DNA from 3 places in the Arthrobacter sp. UYCu712 genome. Region 3 is predicted to be linked to each of the others. Evidence: riboswitches for the same ligand, from Rfam matches in the RefSeq annotation. Region 3 holds a riboswitch; each other region holds the start of a gene.

Region 1 (6,456 bases), on a different contig from region 3:
GTTGACGCAGCGCTGGGGCAAATGGGTGGTGCCCTACGCGGCCCTGTGGATCACGATGCTGATCGGCGGGGTGGTGGTGGTGATTCTGGCGCGGGTGAGTGCAGGGGTCTACGACAACGTCGTGGACGACGCCGGCCTCGCGAACCTGGACAAGCCGGCGCTGGCGTTCATGGAGCAGTTGCGCAGCCCCGGACTGGACGCCTTTATCACCGGGTTCACCAACATCGGCGGAGGCATCGGGATGCCCATCCTGGCCAGCATCCTGACGGCCTGGCTGACCTGGACCTCCCGGACCTGGCGGCCGCTGATCCTGATCGGCGGCGCCGCCGCCGTTTCTGTGACCGCCACAACCCTGGGCAAGAAAATGATCGGCCGCGTCCGCCCGGACCACGCTGACGCGGTGCCGCCCTACGAGAACTCGCCGTCGTTCCCCAGCGGCCACACGCTCAACACCACGGTGGTGATCGGACTCGTGGTCTACCTCGCCTGCCTGCAGGTGAAGCGCACCATTGCCCGCGTCGGCCTGATCGCCGCAGGTGTGATCTTCATCTTCGCGATGGGGATGAGCAGGGTCTATCTGGGCCATCATTGGATGACGGACGTCATCATCGGGTGGGTGCTGGGGCTGGCCTGGGTGGGGATCGTGATCTTGGCCCACAGGCTCTTCCACGTGCTGCGGCACCGGGAACAAACAGGTCCCGCGCCCACCTTTGACCACCCCGCCCACCTCGGTGAGGGCGCCGCGGCGGCCGGCAGCGACCGCTCCGTGGGCGGCCGCACCGCCGAGAAGGACGACGCCGATACGCCCGGGCCCTCGGGAAAGTCATCCTCCGCCGGGTGATAGTTTTGACCCATGCGCACTCTCGTTGTGGACCACCCGCTGGTCGCCCATAAGCTCACCGTTCTGCGGGACAAGAACACCCCGTCCCCGGTCTTCCGCCAGCTCACCGAGGAGCTCGTGACGCTCCTGGCGTATGAGGCCACCCGTGAGGTCCGCACCGAGCCCGTGACCATCGAAACGCCGGTCAGCACCACCATCGGCACCGCCTTCACCAAGCCCACCCCGCTGGTGGTCCCGATCCTCCGCGCCGGCCTCGGCATGCTCGAAGGCATGACCAAGCTGGTCCCCACCGCCGAGGTCGGTTTCCTGGGTATGGCCCGGGACGAGGAAACCCTGGACATCATCACCTACGCCGAGCGTCTCCCCGAGGACCTCACGGACCGCCAGATCTTCGTTCTGGACCCCATGCTGGCCACCGGCGGCACGTTGCGCGAGGCCATCAAGTTCCTCTTCAAGCGCGGCGCCTCCGATGTCACCTGCATCTGCCTGCTCGCCGCCCCCGAAGGCCTCGCCAAGCTGGAGGAGGAGCTCGCGGACGCCAACGTGACTATCGTGCTCGCCTCGATCGACGAGAAGCTCAACGAGAAGTCCTACATCGTGCCCGGCCTGGGCGACGCCGGCGACCGCCTCTACGGAATCGCCGGCTAGGCAGCAGCCGCAGGGGTCCCGCGGGCGCCCCGCCTGCAAGCTGCGCCTGCAGTCCCCTTCCGGAATGCGATGGCCCGCGCTAGCCTGTGGGCCATGGACTGGAAGCTTGAACTTGTGTTTGTCCCCGTGTCCGATGTGGACCGCGCCAAGGACTTCTACGTCAACAAGGTCGGCTTCAACGCCGACTACGACGAACGTCCCATGGACGGCATCCGCTTCGTCCAGCTGACGCCGCCGGGCTCCGGCTGCTCGATCGCCATCGGCGAGGGGCTCAACGACGCTCCGCCGGGCACCGCTCCCAGCCTGCAGCTCGTGGTCAGCGACATCCGGTCCGCGCACAAGAAGCTCAAGGACAACGGCGTGGACGTCAGCGACGTCGATGTCCAGGACTGGGGTCACTTCGTCTATTTTGCGGATCCCGACGGCAACAAATGGGCGGTGCAGTACATTCCGAACCGGCCCACCAGCTAGCCGCACACACGAAAGCCCCGAACCGCAGGGTTCGGGGCTTTCGTACTGATGCGGGTACGTCCGGGACGGGCCGCCGGCTTAGTACCAGTTGTGGGCCAAGTGGAAGTTCAGGGCGCCACAGGGCGAGCCGTAGCGCTGCTTGACGTAGTTCAGTCCCCAGTTGATCTGGGTCTCATAGTTCGTCCGGTAGTCAGCGCCCGCGCTGGCCATCTTTTCGGCCGGCAGGGACTGGACCACACCGTAGGCACCGCTGCTCTTGTTCGTGGCGGTGGTCTTCCAGTCCGATTCTTTGGTCCAGAGCTTCTGCAGGCACTGCATCTGGCCGGACGCCCAGCCGTAGGATCCCAGCTGGGAGGCGGCGTAGGCCTGCGCCCCGGCGGGATCATCGACGGGCTTCGCCGGTTCCGGTGCGGGTGCGGGTGCGGCGGCCGGAGCAGGAACAGGTTCCGGAGCGGGTGCCGGAGCGGGTGCCGGCGCGGGGGCCGGTGCTGGGGCGGGTGCAGGGGCCTCGGCCGGCTCCACTTCGGCGGACTGCGCCTGGACGCTGGCGCCGGGAGGCGCAGTGGTCTGGGAGTCGACGCGGACCTGTTCGAAGTTCAGCTGGGTCAGCGGATCGGCCGTGGTGGCGGAAGTGCTGGAACTGATGGCAGCAGAGGGCCGGTTGGCCGGCTCGGCGGCGTACCCGGCAGCGCCGACTCCGACGAGGACCGCGCAGGCCGTGGCGACCACGGCGGCGCGGCGGCCGGTTGAACCGAGGCCCGCGGCAAACCGGGACAGGGCCGACGTCGGCGTGGCTGACTCGGCACGGTGGCGTGAACGAGTTGAGCGGGATGTGCCTGAAGCGCCTTCTGGGCGCGTTTGTACCTTGAAGTCAGTCATGATGCCTCTCAAACGCCTGCGGAGTTAGCTGTCGGGTTCGGATGAGAAATCCGGCCGCACGGATGATCGCGTGTCGGCTTAACCCCAAGGGCGCATGGATGCAGAATGCCCGGGAACTCTGGGTCCCCCGCCTCTGCCTGGTCCAGCGATCCGGGAAGCGGCAGAGTTTGGCGTCCATCCGGATATGCGGCGCCAGTGGTGGCCGCACCCTAAAGACGGTACAGGAGTTTCATGATGGAGTCACATTTTGGTAACGGAGATCACTGCAGACGGAGTGTCGCCTTGCGCCGCCAGGCCGCAACCACCGACTCGCGAACGGCGGCCAGGGCCCCGTGGGCTACAGGGCCACGCGGGCTACGTGGCCGGCAGGCCGGCGGGAAGACGGAGGGCGAACTCCGTACGGCCGGGCCGCGACGTGACATCAACGGTGCCGCCGTGGGCTTCCATGATCGACTGGACGATCGACAAGCCGAGCCCGCTGGTCCCTTCGGCGGTGGGCGCCGGGGCCAGCGCCGGCGCGCCGTAGCTGCCGGGCGGCGCGGAACGGGTGGCTGCCGCCGTCGTGGCCGCCGGGTTCTTCCGCGCGGCGTCCGCACGGGCGAAGCGGGAAAAGGCGTGGTTCATGAAGTCGGGGGCAATTCCGTCGCCGTTGTCCGTCACCGTGACCACCGCGCTGCCATCGGCCGAACGCGTCACTCCGGTGACCACCGTGGTCCCGGGAGCGGTGTGCTTGCGAGCGTTGGACAGCAGGTTGGCCAGCACCTGGTGCAGCTGGGTCGGGTCGCCGCGGACCACCACCGGTTCCTCCGGGAGTTTCAGCCGCCAGATGTGGTCGGGGGCCATGACCTTCTCATCGCTGACCGTCTCGATCGCCAGCTGGGTGAGGTCCACCTCGCCGAGCTTGAGCGGCTGCCGTTCGTCGAGCCGGGCCAGCAGGAGCAGATCCTCCACCAGGGTGGTCATCCGCTGGGACTGGCTTTGCACCCGTGCCAGGGACTTCTCGCCATCCGGGGTGAAGTGCTCGGTCATCTTCATCAGCTCGGTGTAGCCGCGGATGGCGGTCAGCGGGGTCCGCAGCTCGTGCGAGGCGTCGGCAACAAACTGGCGCACCTTCATTTCGCTGAGCTGCCGCGCCTCGAGCGCGTTGGAGACGTTGTCCAGCATCTGGTTCAGCGCGTAGCCCACGCTGCCGACCTCCGTGCCGGGATGGGCGGCCGACGCCGGAACCCGCACCGCGAGTGCCACCTCGCCGGCGTCGAGGGGGAGGCGGGAGACCTTCGTGGCCACCTCCGACAACTGTTCGAGCGGCTTCATGGTGCGGCGGATGAGTACCGTGCCGGCGAGGCCGATAAGGACGAGTCCGCCGGCGGACACCACCACCATGGTCCAGACCAGCGAAGACTGCGTGTTCTGCTTTTCCGCTAGGGGAAGCCCGGTAACGATCACATCACCCTGGGGGGATTGCGCGGCGTTGAGCCGGTAGTCCCCGGAGGAGAGCGTGCGGTCAACGGGGATGCCGTCGGGCGTGACGGCGACGAGGACCTGTGCGTCCTCGGGCGAGAGGCTCTTCCGGGTGGCGTCCGCGGCAAGGACGCCGGCGCTGCTGACGGCACCGTCCACGATCCGTGCGTTGAGGGTGCCGATGCTCTGGCCCCGGGCCTCCAGCGGGTCCTGGCGCCCGCCGGCATTGCCGGGCGTGGGCCGGCCGCCGAAATCGCGGGCCCGGTCCGAAGCCTGCTTCAGCTGGGTGTCGAGCTGCCGGGTGAGGAACACGTCCATGGAGGCGTAGCTGAACAGCCCGATGGCGCCGCAGATGGCCACCAGGAGCGCCATGGCAACGAGGACCAGCCGGGTCCGCAGGTGCCAGGTGGACGGGTCGCGCCAGTTGCGCCGGGGCAGGTGGGTCTTGCCGGAGAAGGCGGGCACGGGGTTACTCCGCGGGCTTCAGGACGTACCCGGCGCCGCGCACGGTATGGATCATCGGCGGGTGGTTGGCCTCGATCTTCTTGCGGAGATAGGAAATGTACAGTTCGACGATGTTCGCCTGACCGCCGAAGTCGTAGTCCCAGACCCGGTCCAGGATCTGGGCCTTGCTGATGACGCGTTTCGGGTTCTCCATGAGGTAGCGCAGCAGTTCGAACTGTGTGGCCGTGAGGTGCAGTTCCTCGCCGGCCCGGGTGACTTCGCGGGTGTCGACGTTGAGTACTAGGTCACCGACCACGAGTTCCGCGGTATCCATGGCGGCGACGCCGGAACGCTGCACCAGCCGGTGCAGGCGCAGGAGGACCTCCTCCATGCTGAACGGCTTGGTGACGTAGTCGTCCCCGCCGGCCGCGAGGCCGATGATCCGGTCGTGGACGTCGTCCTTCGCCGTCAGGAACAGGGCGGGGATCTCCGGTGCGAAGGCGCGGATCCTGCCCAGCAGTTCGACGCCGTCGAAGCCGGGAAGCATGACGTCCAGCACCAGCACGTCGGGGCGGAAGTCCTTGGCGAGCTTGACCGCTTCGGGGCCGTCGGCCGCGACGGCAACAGACCAGCCGGCAATCCGCAGCCCCATGCTCATGAGCTCGGACAAGCTGGGTTCGTCATCCACCACCAAGGCCCGGATGGGCGATCCGTCCGGGTGGGTGAGGTGGGGAAGGTTGTTTGTCATGGAGTGCGAGGTGGCCATGGGACAACTCTCCGTTCTACCGGTTAGGCGGGGCTTTGGGGATCCTATGCGGCACCTGTGAATCCCAGCCTAGCGAGCTAGATGAATCCGCGGGGCGGCGTCCGGGCCGTTCCGCCGGGAAATTCGGCTCCCGGGGATATGACCACTCTGTGGACGGTGGACTTGGCGAGATAGCTAGGCGAGGGTTTCGCCATTCTGCCCTGCGGTGAATGATTTTTGCCGACAGGGCCATCGGATCGAAGAATATTCGGCAAAACTCCAAGACTGACCTGTCGGTCGGAAAAACATCTGTTATTTCAACGGCCCGGCAGAATTGTGATTTAGGCAACAAACTCGCATCTTGTCTCACCATGCGGACGTGGCGACCCTTTGTTACTTGCAAGTTTTCATTGTTACGTTGCACACTTCAATTGTGAACAAGAACTCAACAGCACCTGCAGCCGCAGCTTCCTGGATCAGCCCACCCGCTGATACCAAGATGCGCTGTTGCCGAATGCACGCCTAACTTATACACCCCAAAAGTTTTTAGGCATTCGCCCCAGCCCAGTGTCGGGCGCCCCTCCCCAGAACTCATTGCGGGGAAAGTAGCATTCGAGCCGCGATGACGGCCATTCACATTGAGGTAAGCATTCATGTCAGTTGCATCCGGATACGTCCACATCTCCGTCCGTAACGCCAGCAAGGCCGGCCAGGCCTCCGGCATCCGCCAGGGATTCGGCGGCCGCCCGTCGTTCGCCCCCGCCGCGCCCAGCAACAGCTTCCCGGCCCCGGGTTATGCAGCGCAGGGCTACAACCCCAATTCCTATGGCCAGCTCCGCGCGGTTCCGCCGGCCCCGGCCACGGCGCCCACCCCCGTGATTGCACCGGGCAACGGCAGCCCGGTCCGTCCCGTCCCGAGCGACAACGTCGCCCGCGGCTTCGTGCTCTACATGGGCATCGATGAGGA
Region 2 (6,456 bases), on a different contig from region 3:
TGATGCGGTCCCCTTGGGTTGCTTTCATTGCATTCACCTCCCTCATCCAGCCTACGAGTGTCCGTCCCGCCGCGGAACGGTCATTGGATGCCGACGGTTCGCGAATCGGCCGTCAAAACAGTCCTGCAGCGGTGGCCTGTGTCAGCTCGTGGATGACGCGGGTGCGGGCCGCCGCGTCCGAGCCGTCCTTGCCGAGGGTGTACACCACGAAGGCGTACGCCTTGTCGCCATGGACCAGGATGCTTGCGTCATGCAGGTTGCCGAACAGCAGCCCGTACTTGTGGAAGACAGTGATGCCCGCCGGCACCGCCGCAGGGATGAGCGTTTCGAAGTTGGTGTTCTGCATGTAGGAGAGCAGCTGCGCGGTGTGCTCCGCGTTGAGCAGCTGGCCCGAGTAAAGCAGGGACAGGGTCTTGGCTGTCTCGGCCGGGGACAGGTGGTTCAGCGTGCGGTCGTAGGTAATGCCCAACGACGCCGCGTAGGCCGTCAGACCCTTCTGCCCCACTGCCCCTAGGATCAGTGCCCAGGACTGGTTGTTGCTCTGCTGGATCATCTGCCGGATCTGGGCACCGGACGTGGAGCTCCCCATCCGGGCCGTCAAGGAAGCCCGGCCCGTTTCCACGAGGTTGTAGTAGCCGGCCGCGGCAAGGACTTTGGCCGTGCTGGCGGCCACGAACTTGGTTTTGTCCCCGTATTCATGGGCAACGCCATCCTTGACGTCGATGATCGCAACTCCCACCTGGTACCGGCTGTTGGCGGCGATGATGGTGTTGATCTGGGCGTCGAAGGCGGGGGTGAAGGGCGTCGCAGCTGCAATGGGAGTCGCGGTGACGGCCGGGGTCGACGGGGCAGCCGTGGTGGCTGCGGCCGAGGCGGACGTTGGGCTGGCCGTGCCCGACATGGTCGGGGTTGCCGAAATTGACGAGTCGGGACGCGCGGCCGGCTCAGCCTTGTCCGACTGGACGGAGGCGTAGACCGCAGTAGCAGAAATCAGCGCCAGCGCCGCTGCGCCGGCTGTCAGCAGTCGCGGCCGGAGCCTCCGCAAGCGACCGGGGGCATCTTTATCTGCGCCCTGCCCGTGCCGGCCGGAAGGGTTGTTCTGGCGCGGGTCGTTCGTTTCCACGGTGTCTCATTCCCGGCTGCAAAAATGTCGGACTTCGGGATGGAACAGGATCCCGGCTCTCGCCACGGGCATGTTCGCAGGCATGCGTTCCCTCCGAAAGCAAAAACCACATTGAACTTTAGATTCCCTGAATTGTTCTCCAGCCAGGGCCGAAGCGCAAGCTGTGACTCTTCGATCATCCTCCCACAGCCCGTACGCTGGGTCCGTAGAGAGGGAGGAGTCCGGAATGCGAAAAATCATCCTGATGATGCAGGTTTCCTTGGACTGGTACATGGAGGGGCCGGGCCGGGACATCAGCTGGCACATGGTCGACGAGGAACTGCACCAGCATTTCAATGACGAGCTACGCACGATGGGTGGGTTCCTGGATGGCCGGGTCTCCTACGAGCTGATGGCCGATTTCTGGCCGACAGCGGACAGCGACCCCGCAAACAGCGGCCCGCTGAGCGAATTCGCCCGCATCTGGCGCGAAATGCCGAAGGTCGTGTACTCGACCACGCTGCAATCGGCCGGCTGGAACACCACGGTGGCGCGCACCGTCGACGTCGACGAAGTGATGGCCCTCAAGGCGCAGCCCGGCGGTGACCTGGCGCTCGGCGGCGCGGACCTGGCCGCGTCCTTCCGCGGGCTCGGCCTGATCGATGAGTACAGGATCTACGTGCATCCGGTCCTGATCGGCCGCGGCAAACCCCTGTTCCAGCCCACCGACGCCACGGCCCAGCTGCGCCTCGCCGAAACCCGGTCCTTCGGCAACGGAGTGGTGCTGCTGCGCTACGAGGCGTAAGCGGGCACTCCCGGAAGGCGTCCAGCGTTGAGCTCGCATCCCCGCCTGGCCCGCAGGCTTAACACTGTTGATGCGGTGGCCATCGGCCTCGGGTCGATGATCGGCGCCGGGGTGTTCGCCGCCTTCACTCCCGCCGCCCAGGCGGCCGGGTCCGGACTCTTGATCGGACTGCTGCTCGCCGCCGTCGTCGCGTACTGCAATGCGACGGCGTCAGCCCAGCTGGCGGCCGAATACCCGATGCCCGGCGGGACCTATGTCTACGGGCGGGAGCGGCTCGGCGAGTGGCCGGCGGTCATCGCTCTCAGCATCCTCCCGGTCCTCGGCGCCGAGGGCATCGCCCGCACCCCGGCGCCACTTGCCGCCGCCGTGGCCGCCGGTTCCTGGGACTGGGCTTCGCCGGTCGTGCGGGCCGGCACGGCACTGGCGTCGTTGGGCGCGTTGCTTGCCCTGATAGCGGGCTGCCGTCCATCCCCGCTTCCACGTCCCGCACCGCGCCGAACCGGTCCTGGCCGCGGTCATCTGCGTGATTGTCGGCTTCGCCGATCTGCGCGGTGCGATCGGCTTTTCGTCCTTCGGCGTCCTCATCTATTACCTCGTGGCGAACGTGTCCGCATACACCCAGACCGGTCAAAACCGCCGCTACCCGGGGGCCCTGCAGCTCACCGGCGCCGCGGCGTGTGTGGTCCAGGTGGCCACGCTGCCGCCGGAGTCCGTGATCGCCGGGATGCTGATGTTCGCGGTCGGCATCGTGTACCGCGTCCTGCGTCTGGCAACGGCTTGGGCAAGGCAACGCGGTATAGCTGACCGTCGTCCTGCGATGATGAGCCGGTGACTATCGCAAAAACCATCGTGTTGTTCGTATTGGCCGCCGCGGCGGAGATCGGCGGCGCCTGGCTGGTGTGGCAGTCGGTGCGTGAAGGCAAGGACTGGTGGTGGGCCGGGCTCGGCGTGCTGGCACTCGGAATCTACGGTTTCGCGGCGACGCTCCAGCCTGACGCGCACTTCGGCCGGATCCTTGCCGCATACGGAGGCGTGTTCGTCGCGGGATCCCTGGCCTGGGGAATGGTTTTCGATGGCTTCCGGCCCGACCGCTGGGACATCGCGGGGGCGGTGATCTGCCTGGTCGGTGTGGCGGTCATCATGTTCGCCCCGCGCAACGCAGGTTAAGCATGGCGCCGGGCACAGTGGAGCCGGGCATATAAGAGGCCGGTGATCCGATGCCCCCAAGGCAACTGATCACCGGCCTCTTTCGCCGCTGAGCGGGTTAGACTCCGGCGCGGACGAAGGTCACGCCGCCGGTGGCGGTCAGCCATGACAGCGGGTGGGCCATCGTGGCGTTGACACCGTTCATGCCGCCGCTGACGGCCTGTCCGTTGCCCGCGTAGATGGCAACGTGGCCGGACTGGACGATGATGTCGCCAGGCTCCGGAGTGGAAACAACCTTGCCGTACTTCAGGAACGCCGCCGGGCCGATGTCGCCGACCGGGATACCGGCTGCGCCGAGGGCCTTCTCCACCATGGCGGTGCAGTCCTGGGTGATGCCGACCTGGCCGTAAGCGGCGGCCAGCAGCGTGGCGTTGATTCCGCCGGCTGCGGGGGCAGCTGCCGGTGCGGGGGCAGCAGCCTGGACCTGGACCGTGGGCTTCGCCGCGGCAGGGGCGGCAGCCGGAGCTGCCGCGACCGGCTTGGGCTGCTCGACGACGGGCGCCGGAGTGGACACGACGGCCGGACGCTCAAAGGTGATCTGAACGGAGGAATCCGCGCTGACCGGTGCGGAGACCTGGTCCTTGACATCGACGGACGACGCCGGGGCGGAGTCGCGCTCGACCGGTGCTTCGGCTGCGTTGGCGGCCATGGCGCTGCTGAGAACCAGGCCCGATGCTGCGGCGATTACCGCAGCCTGGCGGCCGATGGTGCCGGCCTTGCCTGCAAAGGCGGAGGAAATTGCCGTACGCCGACCGGCGGGGGTGGTGCCACGATGGCGCGCGAAAGTATTGCTTGAAGACATGAATGTAGCCTCTCCCAATGCCTGCGAGGTGAGCTGTCGGATTCGGATGGGAGGCACCCGGCCGCACTCTGGGCCCGCGTGGCGGGCCGTGCGGCTTCACCCCAAGACTGGCATGATCAGCTGGTCAAAAAGTGGTTTCCCCGTCTCTGCCGGATGTTGGTGCGAGTTATCCCCGGGCCGCGGCAGAGTTAGGCAATCGGCTGGGGAGCGCCCGTATCGGAGACAACAGGCACCTAACAACGGTAACGGGATGATCACAAAATGTCACATTGAGGTAACGGGTCGGGGTGTGCCGAGGGGCTTTTTCCCGTGGGATCGGTGGGCCCAGGCATAGGATGATGCCATCAGCGATCCCCGAAGCGGAGGCCCGAAATGAACAGCCGCTGTGTCGCCATCTGCCAGCTGAGTAGCCAGCCTCAGGAGGATTTTGACGTCAACACGGAGCTGCTGATTCTCGAAGGCAACGAAGTCCACATCTCGACGTGGGACGCCGAGCCCCGCGACGGCGGTTTTGACGTCCATGTCCTGAACGACCGCGTCGATGCCCTTGGCTTCATGGTGGTTACCGACTGGCAATTCCTGGACGGCAAGGCCTACGCCGTGGTGGAGCGACGGACGGACCACGGAGCCGGGCCCTCCCTCACGTCCCGGTAGCTGTGAATTCCAGCTCGGGCCGGTTTTTCGCCACGTCTTCGAGCACGACGCCGACAGCCTCCCTGAGCAGCCCGCCGTCGGCGGCTTGATCGTCATGCTCCCGCGGCCGGGACAGCGCCAGGTTGGCGTGCCGGACGAATCTACCCCAGTCTCCCCCACCGGCCCGGAGCTCGCGGAGCGGTGACAGCAGGGCCGCGCGCCGCAACCAGACGTCCTGCTCCCGGGTCCAGCGGTCCAGCACGCTGTCAGCCCGGACCCTGCCGACGGTGTCCAGACCCGCGATCAGCGGACCGACGACGTCGATGGCCAGCGGATCAGCCAGTTCGCGAAGTTGCGCAGTCCGCAGGAAGCCTTCGATCCGGGTCAGGTCCGCGTTGTCCAGCACACGGATTTTGGACTGCAGGAGCACCACTGCCGCGAGGCGGCGCTCGAAGACCGGCACCGACCACAGCTCGGAGCTCAACGCGGTGACGTCGTCATGATTTAACCCGCGGTGGCGGACCAGCGCGTCGCGGATAGTCCCCCGCACCGCGCCGACCGACGTCCCGTAGAAGCGCAGATCGCCGACGCGCGGATCGCCACCCAACCGGGCCCGAAATTCGTCCGCCCGCGGCCAGGACCCTTCCCGCTGCAGCGCGAGATCGATAAATTCGCCGGCATCTCTCATCTGACCATTGTTTCGCATTGTTGTGGGCGGCATTCCCCTTGCGCAGAAGGCGTGCCCCCTGGTGTCCAACCCGGCGCCAATTAATGTCACAGGTCGCTTTAATGTCACAGGTCGCTGGGAGACTGGATTTATGGACGGCAATCGGGAGCCCGAAATGGGTCCGGCAGAACGCGGCGGAGCTGGAGGCGGAGCGACGGTCCGGGATGTTGTCCGGCTGCTCGCCACCGTTTGCTGTGCCCCGTCCGACTTCGACGGCGGGGCCGGGCTGATCGACCAGGTCCGGGACCTCGAGGACCTGAAGTCCGCCGCGACCGCGCTGCAGGCCCGGTCCACGGCCGCCTTCGACACCGCCCAGCGTCGTGGACAGGCCGCCGCCGGGATGCCCGCGGCCGAGTGCGGGACCGGGGTCGCCGCGCAGATCGCCCTGGCCCGGCGCGAATCCCCGGCCCGCGGCGGACGGCTCCTGGGCCTGGCGAAGGCGCTGGTCACCGAAATGCCCCACACCCTCACCGCACTGGACACCGGCCAGCTCAACGAATGGCGTGCCACCCTGCTCGTGCGCGAAACGGCCTGCCTGACCGCGGCGGACCGGTCCGCCGTGGATGCCGAACTCGCCGCCGACACCGGCACGTTCACCGGCGCGGGCGACCGTGCCCTGGTCGCCGCGGCCCGCGCCGCCGCGTACCGGCGGGACCCCCGCACCGTCACCGAACGGGCCAGCCACGCAGGGACCGACCGGCACGTCAGCCTCCGGCCCGCCCCCGACACCATGACCTACCTCACCGCCCTGCTCCCCGTCGCACAAGGCGTCGCCGCCTACGCCGCCCTCACCCGGCACGCCGACACCGCCCGCGCCGCCGGCGACCCACGAGGCCGCGGCCAGCTCATGGCCGACACCCTGATCGAACGGCTCACCGGCACCCCGCACGGGATCGCCGGGATCGAAATCCAGCTCGTCATGACCGACCGGACCCTGCTCCAGGGCGACAGTGAACCCGCCCGGCTCCCCGGCTACGGCACCGTCCCCGCCGGCTGGGCCCGCCAACTCCTCAAAGGAGGCGAGAACCAGGCAGCCGAGAACCCCCTGTCCGTCTGGGTCCGGCGGCTCTACACCGCCCCCGGCACCGGGGACCTCACCGCGATGGACTCCCGCGCCCGGCTCTTCCCCGCCGGGCTCCGCCGCTTCCTGCAGGCCCGCGACGACACCTGCCGCACCCCCT
Region 3 (6,456 bases):
GGCTACGAACGGGGTGGCGTATTCGGAAGCTTCGGCCCATCGGTAGATCCGCCCTGCGGAGTCCGCGGTCCGGCCGGCGGCGAAATCCAGGCCGCCGTTGGCGTTCAGCCACTGCACCTGGGCGTCCAGGGTCACCAGGGTGGCCAGCGCCGGGGTGTTGTACGTCTGGTTGAGCCGGGAATTGTCGATCGCCGTCTGCAGGTCCAGGAAGTCCGGGATCCACCGGTCGCCGGCCTTGATGCCCGCCGCACGTTCCAGGGCGGCGGGGGAGAACAGGCCAAGCCACAGGCCGCCGTCGGAGGCGAAGTTCTTCTGCGGGGCAAAGTAGTACACGTCCGTTTCGGACACGTCGACGTCGAGCCCGCCGGCCGCGGAGGTGGCGTCAACCAGCACGAGCGAACCGTCGTCGGCGCCGGACACGCGCTGGACCGGGGCGGCGACGCCGGTTGAGGTCTCATTCTGGGGCCACGCATAGACATCGACGCCGGCCTCGGCGCGGGCGGCCGGGCGGGTGCCGGGCTCGGACTTGATGATGGACGAGTCGGCCAGGAACGGAGCCTTGTTGGTGGCCGAGGCGAACTTCGACCCAAACTCGCCGAAGGACAGGTGCTGGGCCTTGTTCTGCACCAGGCCAAAGCTGGCAATGTCCCAGAAGGCGGTGGAGCCACCGACGCCCAGAATGACCTCATAGCCCTCAGGAGCGCGGAAGAAGTCGCTGAGTCCGCTCCGGACCGAGCCCACGAGGTTCTTGACCGGCGCCTGGCGGTGGGAGGTTCCCAGCAGTGACGCGGAGGCGGCGAGGGCCTCCAGCTGTTCCGGACGGACTTTGGACGGTCCGGCGCCGAACCGGCCGTCCTTGGGCAGGAGGTTTGCGGGAATCGTGATGCTGGTGTCGCTCACAGTGGCTCCAATTTTCGGCTGGTACAAAGCGTGGCTTGGGAGGTGGCCCGGCAGGGTGGCTGCAACGGAGACTCCTTTTCATTCTGCCTGACTGCCGCGTGCGGGCGGGAAAAGAGTCCGTCATAGTCCGGTCATTGAGACAGCGGCGCCGGCCTGCGGGCACGGCCGGGATTTTTATCCGGAGTAATTCAAAATAGGCTAAGCTGTCTTGCGAACGTACGGCGGATCCCGCCGGGCACGCTGCCCCCGGCCGGCACACGGTAGCGTGGGCGCGGTACGGTGGGAAAGACGCAAGGACGGCGCTCGAGGAGCTGAGCTGAATGACGGATCTGATCGATACAACCGAGATGTATTTGCGGACCATCCTGGAACTTGAAGAAGAGAACATCGTCGCCCTCCGCGCCCGCATCGCCGAACGGCTGCGCCACTCCGGCCCCACCGTCTCGCAGACTGTCGGCCGGATGGAGCGCGACGGACTGGTGGTGGTTTCCGGTGACAGGCATCTTGAGCTGACCGAAACGGGCCGGAAGCGCGCCGTCGGGGTCATGCGGAAGCACCGGCTGGCCGAGCGGCTGCTGGCCGACGTCATCGGCCTCGACTGGGCCTACGTCCACGAGGAAGCCTGCCGCTGGGAGCACGTGATGAGCGAGCGCGTGGAGCGGCGGATCTTCGAGTTGCTCAACCACCCCACGGTCTCTCCGTATGGAAATCCGATCCCGGGGCTCGCTGAGCTGGGCGGCCTGCCGTCCCAGCCCTACGGCGTTGGCATCGTGAACCTGCTGGAGGCGATGGCCGGTTACGGCGCCGGTTCCCGCATCACGGTGAACCGGCTGGCCGAGCCCATCCAGGTGGAACCGGAACTGCTCGTCCAGCTCGACGAGGGTGGCATCCGTCCCGGCGCCCTCCTGTCCCTGGAGCGCGTCGGGGAGTACATTTCCGTCCGTGTTCCGGACATCGAGGGAGCCCTGGAACTGCCCCCCGAGGTTGCCGCCCACGTCTTTGTTACCGTCGGTTAACCTGCCCGTACTCACACCTCGTGGGAGGACCCATCAGTTGTGCACAGCCGAGATCACGGGATTATTACTGGGCGGCTTAATCGCCTATAGTTAATCAGCAGTACCGATACCAAAGCGTTATCTGATCCGAAGCCGAGCTCTGCCAGCGGATCAGTCGCAGAGTCACCTTCTGGCAGGGGCGGGGGAACCACTTCCGGCTGTTCAGCAGCCTTGGGGTGAAGTCCGTCAGCGGCAAGCACGCTCCACCGAGGGATTTTCCATTGGCTTCCTCTGTGCCTGAATGCTTGTTCACGGCGGACCGGGTCTTTGAACTCTCTGACCCGAATCCGACAGCTAACTTCGCAGGCTATCCAGAGAGGAACCGTTCTTGACCACCCAGACCACCAGGGGCCGCCGTCGTGCGACCGGCCCCGCTCCGGAGCCGCGCCCGGCCCTTGCCTTCACGGCAGAGCGCCCGCGTGACGCGCACCGCGATGAACGCCGGGACCGCCGGAGCCCGTTCCGCCAGGTAACGGACTTTGCCGCCGCCAGCGGTGTGGGGCAAAAGGCCGGCATTGCCCTGGCCGCCACGGGCCTGGTCCTGACGGTAACTGTTCCCGCCACCGGCCCGGTCATGGCCACCGACGCCGGCTCGAATAGCGCGGTTTCCGCGTCGGCGCAGCCGAACGTGACCGCCGAGTCTGCCGCCAAGATCGATTTCAGCCGCACCGCCGTGAGCACCAAGGGCGATCCGGACGGCAAGCTGAAGCAGCTGTTGAGCGCCCAGTCCGTCGGCAGCATCACACGCGCCGCGTCTTCCGGCAGCCTCGGCGCCCCCCTTGACCAGATGGTTACAGCCTCACCCTTCGGCTACCGTGTCAGTCCCATCACCGGCGGCTCGGGCGAGTTCCACCGCGGCCAGGACTACGCCGCGCAGTGCGGAACCGCAGTCCACGCGGCCGCCAGCGGCACCGTGACGTTCACCGGATGGCACCCCTTCGGCGGCGGAAACCGCGTCGTGATCGACCACGGCAACGGCCTGGAGACCACGTACAACCACTTGTCCTCCTCAAGCGTCCGCGTCGGCCAGCAGGTCACCCGTGGCGACGTTGTGGCCATGAGCGGGACCACCGGCGCCTCCACCGGCTGCCACTTGCACTTCGAAGTGATGGTCAACGGCGACGTCGTGGACCCCACAGGCTGGCTCTAAATAGCCGATGGATGACTCTCGCATTCTTATGACACGCCGTGATCTGAATGTGACATTGACTCCCAACTGCTGTACCGTATGAAGTACGCCAACTTCTCCGAAGTTGGCGCTCTTGAGTGGATTGCCTAGCTCTGCCACCGCTCAAGGTCCGTTCGCATCACATCGTCTGGCAGGGGCGGGGGAACCAATTTTGGCCTTCGAAAGAAGGCCTTGGGGTTAAGTCGCAAAAGCTTCCCAGGAAGCAGCGCGGCCGGGTGACTCCCATCCGAATCCGACAGCTCACCTCGCAGGCATTGGGAGAGGCTACTTTCGTGTCTTCACGCCACAATGCTGCGCTTCGCAGCGCTTGCGCGGCTCTTTCGAGCCCGCTGAAATCCATGACCCGTGCCGCCCTTGCCGGCGCCCGGACTGGATCTCACTCCGCCGACTCAATCTCAGCCGAGTCCGGCCCGCAGGCCAAGCACCTGCATGCAGTTCCCGCTTTTGGCGCGTCTTCGCAGTACACCCTTCGCTAAGTAACCCATTCGGGGCGATCCGGCGTACCCCCAAGATGCCGGAGCGTCCTCAGTTCGCGCCTGAAAAGTGCGATCCAAGGATCACGAAAGAGAGAACTTAATGACCACTCGTGCAAACACTGCACGGCACCGCGCCGAGGTCACCAAGACCAACTCGCTTGCTGTCATTGCCAAGGCTGTCGGCGACAACGCCGGAACCATGGGCCGCCAGGCCGCGGTTGTTGCTGCTGCTTCAGGCCTCGTCCTGACCAGCGGTATCGCGGCCAACGCTGCTGAGACCAACGTCCAGCGCGAATCCACTTCCGCTTCGGCCCTCGAAGTCCAGTCCGGCACCCCGGCAACGATTTCGGCTGCATCCACCATTGCCATCTCTTACGAGAAGCCGGCCGTTTCCACTTCACCGGCTCCGGTCGTCGCGAAGCCGCTCGTCAAGGTCCAGGACTCCAAGGCCGGCGCCACCGGCGCCCAGGCCGGCGCTTCGGTCGCCGCAACGGGATCGGCCGTTGCCAGCGGCAACGGTGCTGCCATCGCCGCCGCCGCCTATGCCCAGCTCGGCGTCGCACAGGACTGCACCGCCCTGGCCACGAACGCCCTGGCCGCCGCAGGCATCAACTTCCACGGCTGGCCGGCCGGCTACCTGTCCCTTGGCCGCACCGTGGGTGCCGCTGAGGCCCGCCCGGGCGACCTCGCGTACTACAAGAACGGCGGCGTCGGCATGGCCCACATCGCTGTCTACGTCGGCAACGGCATGGCCGTCCACGGCGGCTGGAACGGCGGAACCACCGCACTTTACAGCGTGAACGTCGGTTCCGGCCCGGTCTTCATCCGCGTCGGCGGCTAAGCATTTAGCCTCCAAAGCTTCAAAAATCGAGAGGACCCCCGCCCCTGTGGCGGGGGTCCTCTTGCGTCCCGGGCAGGGATCGTCCTGAAGACACGCATACCGCCGCGGATCAAAAATTCGGTGATCCGGCCCTTCGGTGTTTACTCTTGTGGTGTCGATCCATAGCCCGACCATGCAGAGGGCAGCCGGCCCTCGTGCCCCTGGCGGGTGCGGCCGTGAAGAGGTATGCGGATGCGCACTCTCGTTCTGAATGCTGGATATGAACCGCTCGCGGTAATCACCTTCCGCCGGGCGCTTGTTCTTGTGCTTACCGGAAAGGCCAGTGTGGTGGCCGAAGGCGACGATCCAGTCGTCGGGCCACAGGACATACTGGGGCGGCCGTCGGTGATCCTGCTGAACCGCTACATCCGGCCCCGGTACAACACGATGACGGCTGTCAGCCGCCGCGGTGTGCTGCGCCGGGACGGGCAGCGCTGCGCATACTGCGGCAAGGCAGCCCACACCATTGACCACGTCCAGCCCAAGTCCAGGGGCGGAGCCGATTCCTGGGAAAACCTCGTGGCGGCCTGCCTGCGCTGCAACAACGCCAAAGGGGACCACACTCCTGCGGAGATGGGCTGGAAGCTCAGCTTCGTCCCGGGACCGCCCAAGGGCACCACGTGGCAGATCAAGGAACTGGAAAAGCCGACGCCGGCCTGGGATCCTTTCCTCCTGCCGGAATCCGCAGCCTGACCCCACTGCCCGCCAGTACTGCCAGTCGCCGCGCTAGGCTGGGCCGGTGGACTTCGATGCTGTCATTCTCGCCGGCGGGCGCTCCTCACGCTTGGGCGGCTCGTCCAAGGCCGGTCTCCTGATCGGCGGCCAAACCCTCCTGGAACGCTCGCTCCGGGCAGCACGCGGTGCCCTCACTGTTGTCGTCGTCGGACCGGACCCCGGCACGCTTCCGCCCGGCGTGCTGGTCTGCCGTGAGGAGCCGCCCTTCGCGGGACCCGCCGCCGCCATCGGCGCCGGCCTCGCCGCGCTGGAGTCCCACCATGCCCGGCCTGACGGTCCCGGCCGCGCGCCGGCCCTGACACTTGTCCTGGCCTGCGATATGCCCGGGGTGGATGCCGCAGTCGGGTCGTTGCGCGAGGCCGTCGGCACCGGACCGGCCGGCGACGGCGTCATGGCTGTCTCGGCAGACGGGCGCAGGCAGCCCCTCGTCGGTTTTTATGGCACAGCCGCGCTACAACGATCCGTCGCCGAAGCCGCACGGCGGGGCGCGCTGGCAGACGCCTCGGTATTCGCCCTTCTTGCTAGTCTTGACGTGCGGGGAATTCGAGTTGCCCCCGGTGCCACGGATGACGTGGACACCTGGGACGATGCCGCCGCACTAGGGGTATCCGGCCGGATTCCGGGCCATCAGCCGGACCAGCGGCCCGGAGCTCCTCGACTGAAACCGACTTTGGAGGCAAACGGTGAAGAGCCAGGATGAAACTCTGGAAGATTGGTGCCGTGCCCTGCTTCAGGCCCTCGAGCTGGAGGATGTCGAGATCGACGTCAATGAGGTCCTCGCGCTTGCCGGGGTGGCCGCGCACTCGGTGGTCCGTCCCGCCGCCCCGCTGACTACCTTCATCGCCGGCTTTGCCGCCGGTCTCGCCTCCGGCTCGGGCCAGGCCACGGACGAGGTGTCGATGCAGGCGGCGATCGGCGTGGCCAGGAAGCTCGCCAAGGACTACGCGGCCACCGAAGCCTCCGGGGCATGACGCCGGCGACCCCTCGTGGCAGTTCTGCTGCCGGCGACAGCCCTGTGCCCGGCCCGTCCGTGCCCGGCCCGTCCCTGCCCGGCCCGTCCGCGGCCGGCGACGAAGGTCCCGGCGGTGAAGAGCCCGGCGAAACCGCACCGCAGTCGAATCCGCACAAGCACCTGGCACACACCTGGCAGGAGGCCAGGCAGCTGGCCTTCGACTGCGCTGCCCCCCTTCCCGCCGCACCGGCGGCCCTGGGAAACGCCTT

Evidence for each region. Region 3 has a riboswitch for cyclic di-AMP ahead of ABIB51_RS09240 (M23 family metallopeptidase). Riboswitches for the same ligand answer to the same signal wherever they lie in the genome.
Region 1: another riboswitch for cyclic di-AMP. It lies ahead of ABIB51_RS16655 (aggregation-promoting factor C-terminal-like domain-containing protein); the one in region 3 lies ahead of ABIB51_RS09240 (M23 family metallopeptidase).
Region 2: another riboswitch for cyclic di-AMP. It lies ahead of ABIB51_RS17805 (hypothetical protein); the one in region 3 lies ahead of ABIB51_RS09240 (M23 family metallopeptidase).

What each region holds. Positions count from the first base shown of each region.
Region 1 covers NZ_JBEPOZ010000019.1:9,067-15,522, forward strand. The annotation lists gene ABIB51_RS16640 (phosphatase PAP2 family protein) at 1-841, shown strand, start outside; gene upp (uracil phosphoribosyltransferase) at 854-1,489, shown strand; gene ABIB51_RS16650 (VOC family protein) at 1,583-1,960, shown strand; gene ABIB51_RS16655 (aggregation-promoting factor C-terminal-like domain-containing protein) at 2,039-2,839, opposite strand; cyclic di-AMP (ydaO/yuaA leader) riboswitch at 2,838-2,997, opposite strand; gene ABIB51_RS16660 (HAMP domain-containing sensor histidine kinase) at 3,194-4,672, opposite strand; gene ABIB51_RS16665 (response regulator transcription factor) at 4,770-5,510, opposite strand; gene ABIB51_RS16670 (winged helix-turn-helix domain-containing protein) at 6,143-6,456, shown strand, end outside.
Region 2 covers NZ_JBEPOZ010000021.1:65,475-71,930, forward strand. The annotation lists gene ABIB51_RS17780 (DUF1918 domain-containing protein) at 1-28, opposite strand, end outside; gene ABIB51_RS17785 (serine hydrolase) at 113-1,123, opposite strand; gene ABIB51_RS17790 (dihydrofolate reductase family protein) at 1,350-1,907, shown strand; partial or broken gene ABIB51_RS17795 (amino acid permease) at 1,935-2,739, shown strand; gene ABIB51_RS17800 (YnfA family protein) at 2,736-3,074, shown strand; gene ABIB51_RS17805 (hypothetical protein) at 3,172-3,915, opposite strand; cyclic di-AMP (ydaO/yuaA leader) riboswitch at 3,920-4,087, opposite strand; gene ABIB51_RS17810 (hypothetical protein) at 4,288-4,569, shown strand; gene ABIB51_RS17815 (DNA alkylation repair protein) at 4,556-5,236, opposite strand; gene ABIB51_RS17820 (HNH endonuclease) at 5,367-6,456, shown strand, end outside.
Region 3 covers NZ_JBEPOZ010000007.1:81,417-87,872, forward strand. The annotation lists gene serC (phosphoserine transaminase) at 1-900, opposite strand, end outside; gene ABIB51_RS09235 (iron-dependent transcriptional repressor DtxR) at 1,221-1,916, shown strand; cyclic di-AMP (ydaO/yuaA leader) riboswitch at 2,067-2,279, shown strand; gene ABIB51_RS09240 (M23 family metallopeptidase) at 2,284-3,105, shown strand; cyclic di-AMP (ydaO/yuaA leader) riboswitch at 3,242-3,412, shown strand; gene ABIB51_RS09245 (NlpC/P60 family protein) at 3,721-4,461, shown strand; gene ABIB51_RS09250 (HNH endonuclease) at 4,693-5,193, shown strand; gene mobA (molybdenum cofactor guanylyltransferase) at 5,240-5,935, shown strand; gene ABIB51_RS09260 (DUF6457 domain-containing protein) at 5,919-6,206, shown strand; gene ABIB51_RS09265 (molybdopterin-binding protein) at 6,203-6,456, shown strand, end outside.